2 regions of the Priestia sp. TSO9 genome follow, and region 2 is predicted to be linked to the other one. Evidence: riboswitches for the same ligand, from Rfam matches in the RefSeq annotation. Region 2 holds a riboswitch; the other holds the start of a gene.
The links. A riboswitch is a leader RNA that binds a small molecule or an ion and turns the genes downstream of it on or off. The one in region 2 is predicted to bind cobalamin.
Positions count from the first base shown of each region.

Region 1 (10,562 bases), on a different contig from region 2:
AAAGGCAAATTCGCTACTACGAGAAAAGAAGCCTGCTCTTTCCGGACCGAACCAATACGGGTATCCGGAAATATTCGTTTTCAGACGTCGAACGATTAATGGATATTGCCGATCGCATAGAAGAAGGAGTTCAAACAAGTGAAATACGCACAGAACTGGCCAAAAAAGATGAAGCGAGAAAAATGAAAGAAGTAAAAAACCAAATGCTTCAAGGTCAGTTGAACGCTCATTTCAAGCGGAAGCTATAAAGTATACATACGGTGACTTTCCCGTCTCCGTTTTTATTTCTTTACGGCAGACAAAAAAGCGCATATCTAAAGATATCCGCTTTTTTGTCCGTTAAGCTGAGCGCCCTTTAAAGAATTTCGGCTGATGAGAACTCATGAACTTAGTTTTAGATAAAATGAACATAACCGATCCGCCCCAAATGAACAAAAAGGCAATCATCTCTACGCTAGAAAACGGTTCATGATACACGAATACCCCTAATAAAAGCGTCATGGTAGGAGCAATGTACTGTAAAAAACCGACCATCGATAGCGGAATAAGCGGCGCTCCTTTAGCAAAATACAGTAGTGGCATAGCTGTAGCGACACCGCCGCCAATTAAAAGAGCGCTCAGATCAAGCGACTGAAGAGAAAAACTTGAAGATCCTTTCACTAAAAGAAAAATAAAATAAATAACCGCAATAGGTGCAACCATCATCGTTTCAATCGTTAATCCTACTTTTGCTTCTAATTGAATCGTCTTTTTTACAAGACCGTACAAACCAAAGCTAAACGCTAAGCTTAATGATACCCATGGGATATGCCCGTATGTAACTGTCATAACGATAACACCTATAGCAGCCAATCCAACAGAAGCACCCTGCCAAAAATTAAGCTTCTCTTTTAAAACGACTATACCAAGCAAAATACTAACGAGCGGGTTGATGTAGTAACCTAAACTTGTTTCAATAATATGATTATGGTTAACCGCCCAAATGTAAACGAACCAGTTGATGCTGATCAGCACTGAAGCCACAAATAAAATGACCGCTTGTTTCGTATTACGAAATAATAAACCAAGCATCTTCTTTAAAGCACTCATTTGCTTTGTCACAAGCAAAAGTAAAAGCATAAAAACAAATGACCATATGACACGGTGAGCGAGTATTTCATTCGCATTCACTTCGCCAAGAAGCTTCCAGTAAAGCGGAAAAAGCCCCCACATAACGTAAGCGCTGGCTGTATAAACAATACCTGCTCGTTTAGAATCTTGATTCATTTCTCAACCTCTTTTCTTTATCTCTCTGTCTCTTATCATTATAGATGCATTTACCTCTTTTTTATAGCTTTATTTTGCCTATCGAAATAGCTCATAAAAAAAACGATCGCTTTTAGCTCGACCGTTTTTTATACCTTATTTTTTAGGCTGTTTAAATACTTTAGCACTGCGAATATACTCTACATCCTGTACATTTTCTCGCGCGTTAGCGATTCGAGCCGCAGCAAAAAAATAATCGGATAAACGATTTAAATACTGAAGCACCGCCACATTAATTTTATGCTCACGCTGCACGCCAACAACAAGCCGTTCTGCGCGGCGTGTAATCGTCCGGCAAATATGAAGCGTTGTTGCTGCAGGTGTGCCTCCAGGTAAAATAAAACGCTCAATGGCCGGCGCTTCTGACATATAGACATCAATGCGTTTTTCAAGTACTGATATCATGTCGTTTGTTACTTTGTACGGATGATCATCTTTTGCAAATGCTAAATCACTTCCACAGTCAAAAAGCTCATGTTGAATCGTAATTAGCTCTTCTTTTACATCTTTTAATGCTGCTTCATCCAGCTGATAAATTGCTTGACCTACAAAGCCATTTAGCTCATCAATCGTACCGTATGCTTCCACTCGAATATCGTCTTTATTTACTCGTCCTCCAATTAAGCTTGTCTGCCCTTTGTCCCCTGTTTTTGTGTAAATGTTCATTGTATTTCCTCCTTCAATCGATTAGCAATTCCGTACCAAATGTGATCTACTTTCCGGGCATGCGCTGCTAAATACTGATACGCATACCCGCACTCATCTCTCCACTGCCGCTCTGTTGGATCTAAAGGAACAATCCCTCTGCCGACTTCAGTTCCAATCACTATCAACTGTTCCCATACACCGCTGTCTCTCCACTTCTGTATCAACTTTTCAACAACAAGGTGCGGAGACTCCAGCTCGCTATGTATTAATTCCTTAACATAGTGCTCAAATCCTTCTAGCACTATGTAACTTTCTTCGAACTCAAGCGCTGGTAAAACAGGGTCTTCATACAAACAATGCCATTTTACCGACTCACTGGCATAATGCTGCTTCACCCATTTTCTTTTGCCGGTAAATGCACCGCCGAATACGAAATGCATGCTCTTCTCTCCTTTGCCTGTTTGTATGTACACGCTACTGAAAAACCTTCTCCATAAGAAAAAGAAACATCCCAAAGCGACGCTGTCTGTTTAAAATGGGATGCAAGTAAACGCAGTGGTCCGCCGTGCGAAACAATAGCAATGTGACGCAAATGCCGACTGGCCGCCAAATCGACCGCTTCTTCCCACGCTCCCCAAACTCGGTTTGAAAAGCTTGAGAAGCTTTCACCCTTCGGAGGCGTATGTTCTGTCCAGTGATCAATCCAATTTCTATACGCCCGTATGTTTTTTAAATCTTCATACGTCTTCTCTTCCCAATCTCCAAAATGCAGCTCACGCCAATTTTTACTTTTAACCACCTGAGATTTTGGAAAAACAACTGCACTTGTTTCTAGCGCTCTTTTTAAGTCACTGGAAATAACGAGCTGAGGTTCTAGAAAAAGCTCTTTTAATTCATTTTTCCCTTCTGTACTTAAAGACGGATCACTCCACCCTATATATTTTTTCTGTTGATTTTCAAGCGTCATGCCGTGACGAATACATGTGATAACCAAAGAATTATCCATAAAAACGTTTCTCCTCCTTCAATGGTTGCCCCTATAACATCTCCTGTTACGCCCCCAAACTGCGAACGATAAAACCGTATCCACAGCCATAAAAAACCGGCAAAGAAAAGAATAATGAATTTATTGTCCATAAAAACAGCGAAAATAGCAACTAAGAATAGGCTCATGACGATAAATACATAAATAGACCGTTTGGTGACTCCTTTTTGAAAATAAGCAGCCAGACCCGTATCTTTAGCGGGCTTATCTCTCATCAACAAAAAGGCTGCTCCAATTCTTGGAAGGGTAAAGACAACTAAGCATGCCCAAATTGATAAAGAAGAAAGAGACGCTAATTCATAGATCGCACTAAAACGCAGCAGCAGAAGAACCATAAGAGAAAGAATAGCAAAAGACCCAACGTGCGGATCACTTAAAATCTGCAGTTTTTTTTCCTTTGACTGATGAGAAAAATACGCATCGCTTACGTCCATCCAGCCGTCTAAATGAAGACCACCCGTTAAGATAAGCGGTAAAAGCAAAACTAAAATACTATCAACAATCGTAGTGATAGGTGAAGATTGAAGCAGCTGTAAAAAGCTATAAAGCATCAAGCCTAGTAACATACCAATCCACGGCAGCACAAAAAGTGAGCGTGCCGTTCTTTTTTCAGTCCATTGAACCGTTTTAGCCAGCGGTAAAATCGTAAAAAACTGGAGAGAAATTCGTAGTATGGCTATCCATTCTTTCATATATCTACACATTCCTTTCCTTTTTTAAAACGATAAATTCCCGCTTCTACACAAATAGCCACATCTGCTTTTTCTACAATATACTGATGTAATTTCCCTAACATCTTCATATAGCTATATGTGGGCTCCTCTAATACGCCCGCTTCAAACAGTTCATTAGATACTAGCACAACCGTCTGAGACTGCGCAAACAGCTTATCGAGCGCTTTGATCATATGACGAAAAACCTCTTGTTTGCCCTCTTTTGTTTGCCACCTTTTTTCTGTTAAAAAAAGCTCATTGGCAAGCCAGTTCGTGACACAATCCAAAAGTATAGCATCATCACTTTGAAGATTTGGCAGAATTTGTTGTAAATCTACAGACTGTTCGATCGTTACCCAAGGCGTGTTCGCTGCTTGGCGTTCTGTTTGATGAAGCTGGATGCGTTTTTGCATTTCCTTATCTGTTTGCCTGCTTGTGGCAATATAAACAGCGCGCTTTGTACAAAAAGTTTGAACCATATTCTCCGCTGCACGTGATTTTCCACTTCGAACGCCTCCGCTAATAAAGATGATCATATTTCATCAAGTCCTTGTTTGATTACGTTAAGTAAATAGTCATTTTCTTCTTTCGTTTTCACAGCCAAACGGATATAGCGTCCATTTAAAAATGGGAAGTTTTCAGTATGCCGGGCTACCACACCGTGGCTTGCTAAATAGCCAAGCCATTCACGCGTTTTAATAGAAGACGGAACGCTGCAAAGATAATAGTTTGTTTGAGAAGGAGAAACCAAAAGCCCCCATTCCTCTAGTTGACTCAAGATTCGTTTTCGTTCTTGTTTAATATAATGTACGGTGTTTTTCACAAAATCTTTTTCATCTACACATATCATCCCTACTTGCTGCGACAATCCATTTACACTCCAAGGAGGCTGTTTTTTAGACATCTCGCTAATGATTTTTTCATTTGCCAAAATATAGCCAAGGCGAAGCCCGGCAATATTAAACATCTTCGTCATAGAACGCACAATAATGATATGTTCATAATCCAGAATAAGAGAATCAAATGAAGGCTGATGTTCGACAAAATCAACAAATGCCTCATCAATCATTAAGTATGTACCATGATGAGCAGCAGCTTTTACTACTTTCATCCATTCCTCATGACTATACATAACGCCTGTTGGGTTGTTTGGATGACAAATCCAAAGTACTTTTATATCCGGAAGGATGCTCATAATTAACTCTATATCCCAGCTCCAGCCGTTTTCTTCAGCTAAAGGAATGTACGTCACTTCACATCCATAAGCTTTACTTGCCTGTTCATATTCAACGAAAGTCGGCTGTACAATCCCTGCTTTCTCTCCTGAAAATAACGAAGCAATAAGGAAAAACGCTTCAGCGGCGCCATTTGTAGGCAGCACTTGAGCAGCTGAAACATCATGATGAGCTGCTAGTTTATTTTTCAGCTCTGTTACTTGAGGGTCAGGATAGCTAAACGCAGCATCCTTGAATTCGTTCCACTTTTCGTGAAGCACAGGGGGAGCCCCTAAAGGATTTGTGTTCACACTAAAGTCTTTTATGTGTGACAAATTCTCGGTCCCTATTGCTTTTAAAAAGACAGTAGGATTAGCTCCATGTGTAGGTAATAGCACTAATAACTCCTCCTAACAAAAGATATAATAACCACGTAGCATAGACCGTCCTTTTCATAATGAAAACAGCTTGTTCAATATGACCGGCTTGCAGAGGAATGAACGGTTCGCCCATTTTTGCACGATTAGATTCTATGCCTTTGTATGTATTAAGTCCGCCGAGTTGAATACCTAAAAGAGCAGCTACTGCACTTTCCCCGTATCCGCTATTTGGACTTGGATGCTTCTTAGCATCACGTTTAATCAAACTCGTTACATGCCCAAGAGAATACTGGCTTTTTGCTACATTAACAGCCGTCATCACCACTGCAGTTAACCGACTTGGAATATAGTTTAATACGTCATCGGTTTTTGCACTAAAGTAGCCGAACAGAAAGTAGCGGTCATTTTTGTACCCAACCATCGAATCACATGTGTTAATAGCCCGGTAAAAAAACGCTAGGGCTCCTCCTCCTATAAATGCATAAAAAAGCGGAGCTGTAATACCATCACTTGTATTTTCAGCCACGGTCTCTACCGTGGCTCTGGCAATTTCTCCTTCTGACAAACGATCTGTATCTCGTCCCACAATCATGCTTACTTCATATCTAGCTTTCTCCATATCTCCTAGCTGAAGCGGCTTTTGTACCTTATAAGCAGCTTCGCTTAAAGAACGAGTGGATATAGTAGTCGCAATCATTACGCCCTCTACTAAAACACCTGCTATAAAATGAACTTCGTATAAAGCATGAAGGAACAAAAAGGGAACAACTCCTGCGAGCACAGCCATACTTATCACAAGAAGCAATCCTTTGAATCGTTTTCCTGCACCTTTATTTAATCTGGAATCCATCCAATAAATCCATTTGCCAAACCAGCGAACGGGATGCGGCCAATTTTCAGGGTCGCCTATAATTCGGTCAATTAGTAAAGCAATCGTCATGGCCGTCATGTGTGCAATTATCGCTTGTGTAATACTCACTTCTTCACCTCTTTCCCTTAAGTCCCTGCTCTAAGCTTATTTTCACCAGCTTGGCTACCGCTTGCCCTAAAGCGGTCATAGAGCCTGCATATTCATATAATGGTCCTTGCTGAGACGCTGCAACTGAGATGCTGTCCGTAGATGTTCCCGTAGCAATCGTCTTTGTAGCCGGATCTATGACACCCAGCTGTGACAGCGTTTTTGTTTTAGCTTCTGTGGCCGCAATAAAAAGCTGTAAAAACGCTGCATCCGTAAGCGTACCTTCCACGAAAAAAAACATATTAATTGTACCGGGAGAGGAATAGAACGGGACAGCTTCGTCAGCTATAATATCTACTGCGTTTCCTACTCCAGCCGTTATCACGGAAGCTACTCTTACTCCGTAGCCTTCATAACAGTAAACCGCTCTTTCTTTTAACCAAACGGCTGTCATCAACCCTACGATTTGCTCATGGCGCACATTTTCTTTCATCAAATATTGCTCATACTCCAAAGAAGGAGTATCTGAATAATAGTCTTTGTGAACAAATCGATTGTAAAAGGTGTCCGTTTCCGTAATGCCTGTTCCTAAAACCCCTGAGCTGTATGTTTTATAAGAAGTCTCGGTTTTCATGATTAAAAGCTCAGGCCGTTCTTCAATTTTAAGATGTGAAAAGGGACCAATCCCCTTTTCAATTCGAACTGGAATATGGTCCCTCTTCTTATTTATTGTACACCTCAGGGTATACTGCTTTTGCTAAGTCCTCTAAGCCATCTACAATACGAGGTCCTAAGCGGTTGATTTTGTTTTGATCAACCTTCTCGATGTTACCCTCTTTTACAGCAGTCATGCTGCTCCAAGCGGGACGCTTCATAATCTCATTTTTGTCTGCATCATACGTTGCGATAATATCGTCAGGGTTTAACTTAACAACTTGCTCTTCAGAAAACTTAACCCAACCCTTTTCACTAGCCGCTACGTTATCAGCACCGATCATAGTAAGCATTTCGTTCATGAACGTACCTTTTCCTGTTGTATAAATCTCAGGAGCTCCTGATACCTCTATCCATACTTTTTTACGATCTTCTTTTGAAATCGTTTTTGCTTTTTTCTCAATTGAAGCTACTTTTTCTTTCATGTCTTTAATTGTTTGATTAGCTTCTTTTGTTTTACCCGTTAATTTACCGATTTGGGTAATAGAATCATAAACCGTATCAAACGTTGTTGAATCTTTTACAACAAATACCGGAATCCCCGCACTTTCAATTTGTTTAAATACTTCATCCGAAACGCCCATACTTGAAGCGTGTGCCAGCACTAAATCAGGATTTAAAGCAATAACTTTTTCTGCATTAACGTTCATATCTCCTACCTGCGCTTTTTTCTTTACGCTTTTAGGATAATCATCGTTGCTTGTGACACCTACTAATTCTTTTTCAAGGCCAAGGGCATATACAATCTCCGTATTACTTGGCATTAGTGAAACAATTTTCTTAGGCTGTTTTTTCAACGTAATTTCTTTATCACGCGCGTCTTTTACCTTCACAGGAAATGCAGCTTGTGACGTTTGTGCTGTATCTTGCTTCGTTTTTTTATCACTGTTGCTTTGGCTGCCTGCACCGCATGCAGCAAGTACGATGACTAACAGTGCAATAATGGAATACGAAAGCCATTTTTTCATCTAAATACTCCCCCTATATATTGTTCATTGTGAATACGAAACCTCCACGTTAAAGAAAAAGCAAATGATCATGCAAAAAGCAGCGCTATCCCGTTTTTCCGCTTTGACTATGTATACTGCTCGCAGGCAGCTTCAAAATAAAAAAGCTTTACTTTCAATTGAAAGCAAAGCAGGTAACGTCAAGATAAGCAGGAAAAGAATCCGTTCACTATACTTGATATGTATGTTCATTACCCTGCTTCACCCTTCCTCGAAGGTTTCACAGCTAACAATAAGGCAGGTCTCCTGACTTACGCACAAAGCGCTTACAGTGGCGGGACCGCGCTGGCTTTTCACCAGACTTCCCTTTTCACTCAATCTTTAAATTGAGACCTTATTGCTTTACGATTATTCACTTGTCCTAGTATACCCCACTCATGGAAAAATGGAAATAGCCATTCTCACAAAAAAAAGCTGCAAGAATGCTCTCGCAGCTTAGGGAATTAAAGAGTTGCTAAAAATTCACGGACCGCTTCAGGCGTTTTAGCATTTGCACTGTGCAAGTGTGCAATTTTTTCACCGTTTTTATATACAAGAAGAGAAGGAATACCCATTACATTGTTTTCAGCAGAAAGTTCTTCAAACTCATCCTTGTCAATTTTAAACCATGCTTTATCTGTATTTTCGTCAACGATTTCATCAATGAACATATCCAAACGTTTGCAATCAGGACACCACGTTGTCGTAAAAATCCCAACGCTTAGTGTTTCGTTCTTAATTTGTTCGCGAAATTGTTTTTCTTCCGTAAATTGTTTCATTGTGTTACCTCCAGCATCTATTCGTTCCTTCTCCCTATTCTATGGTAAGAAGTCTGACTTCATTATAAACGATTTTTTTATCGTTGTGCTAATGTTTCAGCTTATTTAGACCATAACGGTTTTAGACGTAAAAAAATGCTAGCTTAAAAAAGCTAACATTTCGAAATCACAGAATGTTGTGTCTATTATCAGCTAAACCATTTAGGCGGCATGTTTCGGTTCCAATAAATTTTCCCTAAATCATAATGCTTCTGAAAATTATCTGCAGCCGCATGATAGTGAAAATTAAACCAGTATCCATCTTTTGGAGGATTTTCACGCCGTACATGAAATCGTATTAAGTCCTGACCGGTTTCCCGGTCATATACATGGAAAATCTTTTCACCGTAGCCAGCAGCAGGATGCTCGCTTATCTCGAGATTCTGAATCGACTGTTCACGCTCAGTGCCAATGTCGGTCAGCACTTCTTCAATTTTAGGTAACACTGCTTGACGAAATTCATCTTCAATGACAGGTCCAATTTTTGTTCCGAATTTTTCCACTGACTGTTTTTCAGCTGATTCCATTGCATACGTAACAAATGATGAAACGTCTTCATATTTTGGTTCTTCATATGGCAAATGAATATCTTCTATAACAGCTGTGACAGGAGTTGTTTCTCTTACATACCCTGCTTTATGTTGCTTGTCCGCTTTTGCATCATCAACGTATAAATATTCTGGTGGAGTGACAAGCCCAAATGTAAATACTGTAATAAATACAATTAGCATTCTTTTTATCCATCTAGGCATTCGTATCTTTCCTTTCTCATCTTTTCCCATATGGTCTTTTCATATCGTAAAATTCATTGTTATAACTCACTAGGTATTGTAACATACTTATTAATTTTTTACCTATATTTGCTTATTCATTTATGCTGCCTACGGGCATTCGACGACTTTTTAGTTAGCACCTTCCTTCTTCTGTTTGAGCTTGTCACACCGAGCGGAAACCTATACAAGATATTCCTTTTTTGCTGGATGCTTAAACACAAAAGTATTTTTATGTTCAAAAATATATCATACTTTTATGAACTTTAGATGAAATTCATAAAAAAAACTTCCAAAACTTTTTAATCCCTAAAAGGTTTTGGAAGTCTTTTCAATGATCGGGATTCATTTTACTTTTTTGTTTATTATTGTATATCAATTGTCCCGTAATGAAATTTTGATGTTTTTCGTTTTTGTACGGTAAATCCATGTTCTTCAAAACGAGTGCTTTTCCAATGATCTTTTAGCACGATCTTTTGTTTGGCTACTCTTTTTGCTTCTTGTATAGCCATTGGCGTCAGCGTAGTATAAAGTGCTATTGCTTTAATACCGTTAATTCCATTCGATTCATCAATTTGCTCTTGAAACATAGGATCAAAGTAGACAACATCAAAAGAATTATCTTCACAACACGCCAAAAACGCTTCAAAATTTTGATGAACCACGTTTATACGCTTCATTGCATCGTTCAACTCTTGTACGTCACTTTCCCAATTTAAAAGCCCTTGTTTGACTAAATAAGCTACATAGCGGTTGCCTTCTAGTCCGACAACTTTCCCGCTTTCCCCTACCGCTGCGCTCGCCATCATACTATCCGATGCAAGACCAAGTGTACAGTCAAGCACGCTCATTCCTTTTTCTAAACCAGCAGCTTCAATAAACGGATCACGTTCTCCCCGCAGCCATCTCTTCACTCTAAACATAGCGGAGTTTGGATGAAAAAAAATAGGTTCCTCTTCGTTTTGAACGTGCAACTCTACTCTATTCTTACCGACAACCAGCACATCTGCA
Region 1 covers NZ_JAJEKD010000013.1:354,256-364,817, reverse strand. The annotation lists gene LJC66_RS10070 (MerR family transcriptional regulator) at 1-248, shown strand, start outside; gene rarD (EamA family transporter RarD) at 340-1,266, opposite strand; gene LJC66_RS10060 (cob(I)yrinic acid a,c-diamide adenosyltransferase) at 1,402-1,971, opposite strand; gene LJC66_RS10055 (bifunctional adenosylcobinamide kinase/adenosylcobinamide-phosphate guanylyltransferase) at 1,968-2,393, opposite strand; gene LJC66_RS10050 (histidine phosphatase family protein) at 2,345-2,959, opposite strand; gene cobS (adenosylcobinamide-GDP ribazoletransferase) at 2,917-3,690, opposite strand; gene LJC66_RS10040 (bifunctional adenosylcobinamide kinase/adenosylcobinamide-phosphate guanylyltransferase) at 3,687-4,247, opposite strand; gene cobD (threonine-phosphate decarboxylase CobD) at 4,244-5,323, opposite strand; gene cbiB (adenosylcobinamide-phosphate synthase CbiB) at 5,298-6,284, opposite strand; gene LJC66_RS10025 (adenosylcobinamide amidohydrolase) at 6,289-6,897, opposite strand; gene LJC66_RS10020 (ABC transporter substrate-binding protein) at 6,986-7,945, opposite strand; cobalamin riboswitch at 8,204-8,336, opposite strand; gene LJC66_RS10015 (thioredoxin family protein) at 8,428-8,742, opposite strand; gene LJC66_RS10010 (YpjP family protein) at 8,931-9,533, opposite strand; gene LJC66_RS10005 (class I SAM-dependent methyltransferase) at 9,917-10,562, opposite strand, start outside.
Region 1: it holds a riboswitch for cobalamin, as region 2 does, so the genes downstream of both, LJC66_RS10020 (ABC transporter substrate-binding protein) here and LJC66_RS15605 (cobyric acid synthase) in region 2, are expected to answer to the same signal.

Region 2 (10,562 bases):
TATCGTCTTTTAAGCGAACTTCATGACTAGATAAAGACTCAGATTTCCATACCGCGTTAGCACTGTTTTGCTGTTGAACAATTTCTTGACACCAGTCTAGACCTGTTTCATTGGAACTCAGTGAAAGAGTTCTCAAAGGACGAACAAAGGATAAACATAGCTTGCCCGGTTCCTTTTGCAACTGATACAACTCATGGAAGTCCGTCTCTGGATATTGATAAGGCGGCACAAAAGCAATTTGTCGCTTATTCACAGCAGGATGGTGAAATACATGCAAATCAACGCCATATACTCTTTTTAACGTAGCTGCATCCTGAAAAATGGCATCCATCCCCGTTTCTTCTACTCTTCCATCTTTCAGTAACACGGCATTATCTGCAAACAGCGAGGCAATGTTGAGATCATGCAAAATGGCCAGGACCGTCAAGCTCATTTCCTGCTGTAAAGTTTTTAACAGCTGAAGTAGTTCCATTGTATGTTTTACATCTAAGTGATTCGTTGGTTCATCAAGAAGTAAGTAGTCAGGTTCTTGCGCTAGTGCTTTAGCCAGCAAAACCCGCTGTTTTTCTCCACCGCTTAGCGATTGAAAAGTATGGTTTCTATAGTGCCAGACGTTTGTTAATTTCATCACGCTTTCCACCACTTCTTCATCCTGTGCTGATACGGTGCTAAACAATCCTTTTGCCTGATAAGGATAACGTCCAAGTGAAACAATTTCTTGAACCGTAAATTCTAATCCAATTTGATTTTCTTGCGTCATGACTGCAACTTTTTGCGCCAGTTGTTTTGGTGAATAAGCCTTTACTGACTTTCCTTCCACCTTCACTTCTCCTGATTGAATGGTTAATACATTCATAATTAAGCGAATAAGCGTTGTTTTCCCGCTTCCATTTGGTCCTAGTAAAGCAACAAAAGAACCTTTGTCTACGGTGAACGTGATGTCACGAACGGTCGGCTGCTGCTTATCGTATCCTCCTGTCACATTATATAGTTCAATCATGATATTCCTCTCTTCCGCATACGTTCTTTTACAAGGAGCAGGGTGAAAATCGGCGAACCAATTAAGGCGGTTACAACTCCAATCGGCAGTTCACGAGGCTCTAATATCGTTCGTGCCAATAAATCTGCTAAAACCAAATAACTTCCTCCAATTAAAATAGAAAGCGGCAGTACATGCTTATGATTAGCTCCCGCTACGAGACGCACTACGTGGGGGATAACTAAGCCAACAAATCCAATTGCCCCAGATACTGATACCGCAGCCCCTGTTAATACGGATGCACCTATTAAAATCATTCTTTTTTTCTTCTTTACGTCTATTCCCATAAACTGAGCGGATTGATCGCCAAATGCTAAGCCGTTCAGCTCTTTTACGTGTAACAACAGCATAATTGTACCGATCAAAAAGAACGGCCCTAAAATTTGAATATGAGACCATCCCCGCATCGATACGCTTCCCATTAGCCAATATAAAACCTGCCTTACATCTTCTTCGGGAGAAAGAGCCACAATTAATGAGATAAGCGCGCTCATAAAGGATGATAAAATAATCCCCGCTAAGATGATGGTTTCATTGGCCAAATTGCCGCTTGCGAGCTTTGTAATACCAAAAACTAAAAGGAGAGTAATAAATCCAGATACAATACCGACTACAGGCAGCGTGAAGATAGATAAACCAAAAATACTCCAATGAAAATAAATTGCCATGACAGAGCCAAGGGTCGCACCTGAGGAAACCCCAATCGTGTAAGGGTCGGCAAGAGAGTTTCTTAATAGCCCTTGAAAGGCGGCCCCTGCTATCGAAAGCGACGCTCCTACTAAAAATGCCACCAGTACTCTTGGAAATCGAATTTGCCATATGATTAAATCCATGTTCTCTGGACCATGGTATAAGGATAGTCCGGTAAGGTGACCAATAATAATTTTAATTGTATCTCCTACGGTTAACGAAACTGTACCAATAAATACGCCCATAATCACCGAAACACATACAATAAATAAACTAACTATGTATAAGATAGATGCTTTGTTTAAAAAAATACGTTTAAAAATCAATACTTTCAGCTCCTCTAGGAAACGAGGCATGATGTTTTACATTACATTAACCATTCATTTTCCTGTCCATAAACCATGTTTCCACCCTATATAGAGTGGGAAACAATTATCTTTTATTTGTTGCGAGTGCTAGACTGTTGAACTAGGCAACGTAGCACAGCGTACTAAAGTTCTCGGTAAAAAAACAAGCGAAAGCCTCTACAAGCTATACTTTTTGTGCTTGCTCCGGGCTTTTATAGTTGTCTATTAAATGATACAGCTTTTCCATATCTACAGCTTCTCTCACATATGCTGCTGCTTTTGAAAAAGACTCCTCTTTTTGCAGACGGCTGTTGAATGTATCCGTAATAGGTGGCAATTTTTTATGTTTACGAATTTGATTAAGCAAAGCTCTGCGCAAAGCATCGTTATGAAACACATCATGAACATACGTGCCAATGATGTTTTCTTTAACCGTTCCTTCTTTTTGATCATCTACCACCGCAAAGGCTTCCGTCAAACTTTTAGAAACCGTCTTTCCCATATGAATTTCATAGCCTTCAATCGAAACCTTCTCACTCTCTAACTGAACATATCCAGAAACTCTTTCTGTTTTTTTGCTGGTTGTCATAACGGTTTCCACTGGAAGCAAACCCAGCCCTTTAATAGATTCAATCCGGGACTCTACTGCATCGGGGTCCGTAATCGTCTCGCCTAACATTTGATATCCCCCGCAGATGCCAATAACGTGAGCGTTCGTTGCGTTCAAGACTTGATTAATGGCTAGAGCCAGGCCGCTTTCTTGTAAAAACTGCGCATCTTCAATCGTATTTTTGCTTCCTGGTAAAACAATTAAATCAGGCGTACCTAGTTGTGATGGCTTGGTTACAAGCCTCACATGACAGTCTTCTTCTAAGCTTAAAGGATCGATGTCTGTAAAATTTGAGATGCGTGGGTACGAAATAACCGCAATATCAATTTCTTTTAACGGATTCACAAGGGTTGAGTAATTTCTGAGGGATAATGAATCTTCTGCGTCAATTTCCACGTCGTGCATATAAGGAATAACGCCTAGGACCGGAACGCCTGTGTATTCTTCAAACCACTTTAGCCCCGGTTTTAACAGTTCTAAATCTCCTCGGAATTTATTGATTAACACCCCGACAACTCTGGGCTTGTGCTCAGCTGGAAGCAATTGAAGAGTTCCTACTAGGCTCGCAAAAACTCCACCTTTATCAATATCTCCTACTAACACAACAGGCGCTTCTGCTATTTTTGCAACGCGCATATTTACGAGTTCCCGATCGTTCAAATTGACTTCGGCAGGACTTCCAGCGCCTTCAATCACAATTCGATCATAATGATTGGCGAGCTCTTTATAAGCTTCCGTGATAACGTTCAAACCTTCATTAAAAAATTCTTGCCGATACTGAAAAGCAAACATATTACGCAGCGGTTTTCCGTGAACGACAATTTGAGATTCATGATCACGAGTTGGTTTAATTAAAATAGGATTCATATTGGTTGTTGCTTCTACTCCAGCCGCTTCTGCTTGAATTCCCTGCGCTCTGCCAATTTCTTTTCCATCCATTGTAATGTATGAATTAAGCGCCATATTTTGCGATTTAAACGGTGCAGTTTGATAGCCGTCTTCTTTAAAAATACGGCAAAATGCTGTAGCAATCATGCTTTTTCCAGCGTCTGAGTGCGTTCCTTGAATCATAAGCGGTTTTCCTTTTTTCACTTTTTCCACTCCCTACCACATAAAAAAACCTTAACTGTAAAAGTCAAGGTTTGGTCATGCGCTCATTAACACATTGTCTTGACTTATTTCTCCCACCGAAAAATAAGGGGTTTTTAAAAGCAGGTCTCCTGGCTTATGCTTCATTTTACTTCTGCACCCTTCCTAGTTTGATTAGTGGGTCTTTGCAGGTTCATCCACATTTACAGTAGCGGGGGCTGCACCGGATTTACACCGATTTCCCTATTATCCTCCTTAGAGGCACTTTTAAAATCATTTATTCTTTATTGTAACGAATTTTATAACCATTCACAATAACGATTTTCTTCTATTATTATATATTACTGTGTTTATACTTATTTGGGTCTCGTATGCTATAATAACAATTATTTTCCAAACATCTTATGGAATAGCTAGGAAGGTGATCACAGTTGAAGAAAAAAATCATTTATGTCTTTATCAGCGTGTTTGTTCTTTATATAGCAATCATATCTTTTTGTATGTATCAAACTGCTCACAAGCCTGTTCCACAAAACGCAGATTATGTGCTTGTTTTAGGCTCTAAAGTAGATGGTGACCAAATGTCTCCTAGTTTAAAAGAACGAGTAAAGACGGCTTTATCTTATTTACAAGCACATCAACAAACAAAAGTTATCTTAACGGGCGGAAAAGGATCCGATGAAGAAATTTCTGAAGCAGAGGCAGCCTATCGTTTTTTGCGGAAAGAAGGAATTAAAAAGAATCGAATTATAAAAGAAGATCAGTCAACTTCTACTTTTGAGAATTTTACTTTTACTAAACAGAAAGTTGATATTCAACACAAAAAAGTCGTGCTTGTTAGCAGTGATTTTCATTTATTTCGCGCCTCTATTATTGCCAAACGTCAAGGCTTTGACGTTTATCCCTTAGGTGCAAAGACACCAAATTCAATTAAACTTCAAGCCTATTTTCGTGAGTATGCTGCTATTTTAAAAACATGGCTGTTTGATAAATAAATAGAGTAAGTACCTCTACAAATAAAAAACACGGCATGAATTCATGCCGTGTTTTTTATTAATCATCTGTATCGATAACTGCTTTTGGTAAACCTGTATATTTCGCCCAGTAGAAAATACCGAGTGAAACAAGAGCAATTAAAATTAAGTCAAGCGGGTTGCTTAGCACACCTTGTCCTCCACCAAATGAACCTAGATAAGAGATAACAAGCATAATAATATAATAAGCAACTAGCCACCATGCAGATTTAAGCTGCTGTGCAAACTTTACAACGTCAGTTGGTACGTATTTCTTAAACGCTACGTAGATAACAACCATTAGAAGCTGTGATCCTAGAAGCCAAGAAATTGTCGTCCACCCTGACCAATATACGATGTATGAACAGAAAATAAATGAAACAGGAGCAATAACGCTCATGCCTTTTAATTTAAAAGGTTTTTTAAGGTCTTTTGCATTTACTCTGAATGCAGCAGCTGAAATTGGCGCAATCGCATAAGACAGAATAAGTGCCACTGAACATACGTTTACTAGCGCTTCCCAAGAAGGAAATGGCAGTGTCCAGAATACGGACATTCCAAATGATAGCCATAGTGACGCACGTGGAATTCCTGTTTTCTTATCTACTTTTGAGAAACGTTTAAATAATGTTCCATTACGAGACCAAGCATAAACTAAACGAGAAGTTGTATTCATGAAGATGTTCCCGTTACCGCCTGGTGATAAAATAGCATCAAAAATAACAAGCGTTACTAACCAGCCAAGGCCTAAAATAAGTGCAATATCTTTAAATGGTAAAGAGAATTGCTCTTGAATTGTTCCCCATCCTCCTGATAGCATATCAGCCGGGATGTTACCAATGAACAATACTTGCAGTGCTGTGTAAATAATCGCTGAAAGTACAATACAGATAATGAGCGCGATTGGAATATTACGCTGCGGGTTTTTAACTTCACTGGCTACAGAAACGATAGGGTGAAGTCCTAGGTAAGCAAACATAACGCCACCTGTTGAAATGGCTGCTTGAATACCATTAAAACCAAACGGAGCAAAATCGCCAGTTGTAAAGTTAGCTGATTTAAAGTGATAAGCTAACACGACGATAATTGTAAGAGGAACCGCATATTTGAACACAGATATAATGACATTTGACTTAGCAAATGCTTTTACACTTACGTAGTTAATGATAAAAAATAGTGTTAATAACGCGAACTGAAATAACCAGCCGATTGTAGTAGGCGATTCAGAACCATGTTTAGTTAGACCAGGAAGCCAAAACGCAACATACTGACGTACAGCCGTTACCTCGATGGCAATCAAACTTGTGTAAGCAATAATGGTAATGAATGAAATTAAGTAACCCACTAAATGACCATGTGAGTAAACCGGATAACGGATAATTCCACCGGTACGCGGTAGCGCTGCTCCAAGTTCAGCATACACTAAGCCGATAAGTAAAATAATGACTCCGCCAATCAGCCACGAAAAACTCCCGGCTGGACCAGCCTTTGACGCTACGTTACTAACCGCAAATAACCAAGCGGAACCAAAAATAGCTCCCATCCCAATTAACGTTAGGTCAAGTAACGATATTGATTTTTTAAATTTTCCTTGATTTCCTTGATCAGACATAAAATCCTCCTTTAAAATTCCCACTCCACATATCTACGCCCTTGCGTCCGATATGGGATTCTTTACATCATCCTCCTCTTACTAAGACCTCACAAGTGGATATGTTAACAAATATTCTCTAAAAAACCAAGTTAAAAACTTTATTTTTTTACAAAACATCATTGAATTGCTTATGTATAGCGCATAAATTCCACCGAAGATTTGAGGACTACTCCTCCTATTTAACCGCATTTTTCTTAGATTAAACATAAAAGAATATTCAAACTATTTATCATAACAAAAGGGCTGAGGCATAACGAGATCAACCGCTAGAAGCAGCTACATACGCAAAACCTACGCTTGCCATCCCAATAAAAAAACCCGAACGATGAATCGTTCGGATCTTGCTTCAAATAAAATAATTTTGTCCGTGCCTTTTTTTGCTTATTTAAATACTTTTACACGTTCAGTTAGCGGTTGAAATTCTTTTTCTCCCGCAGGTGACACAGGATTACCAAATGGCATTTGAGCAATTAATTTCCATGAGCTTGGAATATTCCAAGCTGCTTTTACTTCATCGTCAATCAATGGATTGTAATGCTGTAATGTTGCTCCTAGGCCTTCTAGCTCAAGTGCTGTCCAGATCACATGCTGCAGCATGCCTGATGATTGGTTAGACCAAACCGGGAAGTTTTCGCTATAAGATGCGAACTGCTTTTGCAATCCTTCAACTACTTCTTGATCTTCAAAGAAAAGAACTGTTCCATAGCCGCTTCCGAATAAGTTCATTTTTTGATCCGTATCTGAAAAATTTTCAGCTGGAACAATTTTACGAAGCGTTTCTCTCGTAATATCCCATACTTTATCATGCTGTTCACCAAATAAAACAACTACACGTGCGCTTTGAGAATTAAATGATGAAGGAGTATGTTTTACCGAAAAATTAATAATTTCTTCAATTTTTTCTTCTGATATTTTTACATTTTTATCAATTGCATAAATAGAACGTCGGTTTTTAATTGCTTCATAAAAATCTTTTCCAACCTGTTGTTGATCACTTGATTTATCAAATAATTTATCTAAAAAACCCATTTTCCACACTCCTAATTGTTTGTTTTTTTAAGCTTAAATTGCATGTTTATACCCTTCCCCCTGATAAAAGGAGATAAACAAGATATAATGAATTCTTATATCTCTAATTCGAGATATTAAACTAAAAAAATATTAATTGAAATTTAATTACTTTATGTAACTTACTTTACAATGATTATTATTATCTGTCAACAGAAAAATTATTATTTCTTCTGTTGATTATCAAAAGAGGTTGAGACATAACGAAATGAATCCAATCTAAAATGAACAAATGGGATATATGAGCTGAACCGCTTTTTCCGCCGGAGTCTTCGTCGTGCCCTTCAATCAACTGCTAGAAGGAACGAAACAGGTGAAACCTACGTTTACCGTAACAAAAAAATGAACCACTAATCAAAAATTTGATCAATGGTTCATTTTTTCACTTCGTCTAAAATACTTTTGTCTTAGCCTTTTTTTTATAGATGCTTAATGTTCATAAATCATCTTTCGCGTCATTCCCCCGTCTACTACGAGGTTAGCTCCTGTTACAAAATCATTTTCAACGTTTGTTAAGTACATACACGCTTTTGAGATATCGGCTGGCGTTCCCACCCGATTAGACGGATGCTGCGTATGATCGATTTCACGAAGGCCATCGTAGTCAGATGTCTCAATCCATCCTGGAGAAATAGCATTTACTGTGATGTTGTCATCACCAAGTGAAATGGCAAGTGCATGAGTTAAAGCAACGATTCCTCCTTTTGTAGCAGCATAAGCTTCTGTGTGAGGTTCAGACATTGTAGCTCTTGTAGAAGCTAAGTTTACAATGGAGCCTCCGCTTTCGTTTTTTCTCATCACCTTAGCTGCTTCGCGAGAGGATAGAAACACGCTGCGCAGGTTCGTATTGATAATGTCATCCCATTCATCAATGGTTAGCTCATACGGTGATTTCCAGCGGGAAACGCCTGCATTATTAATCAAAATATGTATCGTCCTATAAGTACTGACCGTTTTTTCAACGAGATTTAAAATGTCGCCTTCTTTTCGGACGTCTGTTTTTACAAAAATTGCTTCTCCGCCTTGTCTTTGAATAGCTTCTGCGTGACGCTCTCCTTCGGTTTCGTCCACATCTGCCAATACCACTTTTGCTCCTTGTTTCGCGTATGCGCGGGATACCTCTTTACCTATTCCGTTCGCAGCTCCGGTAACAACAACAACTAAATCTTTAAACGACATAGCATCTCCTCCTTATACGCTTTATTCACTTTTTTCTTCGTCTTTAAACAAGTGATCCGTGACGAAAAGAGCAAATGTTTCAGCCGTTAACTTGCATCCAGAAGCTTTTGGATGACCTCCTCCTCCAAGATGCCCAACAATTTCTGCTAAGTTGATTTCGTCTTTTACTGCACGGAAGCCAATCTTTTGGCGTCCCATGTCCACCATAACGGAAAAGTCGATATCTTCGTTTTCTAGACACAGTGCATTTCCTAGTTCAGACTGATATGTATCTGCGAATACAATTCCTGCATTGTAGGCTGTGTTATCAATTTCAACCCTTTCTTTTATGATTTGTTTTTGTTTGTCATAAATGTATTTTTCAATCTTTTTTTCTTCTGCTTCTAGTAAAATTTCGTGTTTGTCCGTAAACGTAAATTCTTGATGTTCAGTATGGTACGATTCACGAAGCGTTTCTAGAATGGTTTCTTTAAATTCTTCATGCGGGATTAGGTAATATAGGTGATTAAGGCGCTTTGCTTTCAAGTTATTTTCGTGGAACCAGTCCCACGTATCGAATAAGCGTACAAGTTCTACGTATTCATCAAGCAACGCCGTTTTTTGAAGCATGTCGTGGCGCACTAAGTAGTCGTAGAAAAGAGATGTAGCTGCCGTCTTTTTACCGTTTTCATCTTCTGCAATAACATGAACCCAATCGTATTTCTCAGCTAGTGGAAGAGCAGAGATATGATGGTCAATAAGAGTGATTTGTTGACCTTTTTTTACCAGTTCATTTAATTTTTCCGCTACTTCCTCATTTACGCTAATATCCGTTATGTATAAAGCTGTGTCTCCATCGTTTTCTTCTTCAATAAAATGCGTCACTATGTCATTGATGCGGCCAATGCTTACCGTGCTGTAATCAAAGTTGTCGTCGCCAAACGCTAACCGACCCAATAGTGCTGGACTTACCCCGTCTAAATCGTTATGTGAAATTAATTTTATTTTTGTCATTAATCAAAACTCCTTTATTTTCAGTCGCCTTAGTATATGTACCGGCTTGTATATTATAGCAATTTCAGCATAAAAATGCTGTTATTTACTTTGAAGCAAAGTAATATACTCGCAATAAACAAAACTGAAGTAAACGCTTAGACTTAGACTTGCCTGTATCAAAAGAGATTGAGATATAACTATATCGATTCAATCAACAGCTAGAAACAACTACACACATGAAACCTACGCTCACCAATACCAATGAAAAAATCCGAACGAATGTGATTCTCCATCAAGAATCTCGATTCATCGTTCGGATTTTCTTTTAAATAACCTACTTTTTTCTAGCCTCTTTCCTCTTATTCTAAATTGCTGTGCTGCTTAAACGCCTGTTCATGATCCGTGTGGTTCAAATTCCCGTATTCTAAACAAATGGTATCAAATACAACGTGAGCACATTGATCAAATAACGAGCCAAGTGGCTGAATGGAAGCTGCTTCATTTTCGCTTCGGTATTTGGTTGCAGCAGGAATATGCAGCAGCTCATCAGTATGAGCAGTTAACGGTGATTCTGTACTAGCTGAAATGCCGATAACGGAACATCCTACTTCTTTGGCCTTTTTAGCTACACTCACCACTTGCTGTGTTTTTCCTGAACCAGATACAGCCACCAACACGTCACCTGCTGCAATCGAAGGAGTAATAGTCTCCCCTACAACATATACTGTCGCACCTAAATGCATCAGTCTCATCGCAAATGATTTGCCCATTAGCCCAGAGCGGCCTTCGCCTATAACAAAAATTCGTTTCGCTTGGTAAAGTGAAAACGCTACTTCTTCTATTTGCGGTTCTTTTATGTGATTCATTACGGCCGTAATTTCGTCTAAAATCGTTTGTG
Region 2 covers NZ_JAJEKD010000015.1:166,540-177,101, forward strand. The annotation lists gene LJC66_RS15595 (ABC transporter ATP-binding protein) at 1-1,000, opposite strand, end outside; gene LJC66_RS15600 (FecCD family ABC transporter permease) at 997-2,055, opposite strand; gene LJC66_RS15605 (cobyric acid synthase) at 2,261-3,787, opposite strand; cobalamin riboswitch at 3,880-4,059, opposite strand; gene LJC66_RS15610 (YdcF family protein) at 4,207-4,770, shown strand; gene LJC66_RS15615 (APC family permease) at 4,829-6,400, opposite strand; gene LJC66_RS15620 (nitroreductase family protein) at 6,824-7,471, opposite strand; gene LJC66_RS15625 (SDR family oxidoreductase) at 7,940-8,689, opposite strand; gene LJC66_RS15630 (DHH family phosphoesterase) at 8,711-9,682, opposite strand; gene hxlB (6-phospho-3-hexuloisomerase) at 10,024-10,562, opposite strand, start outside.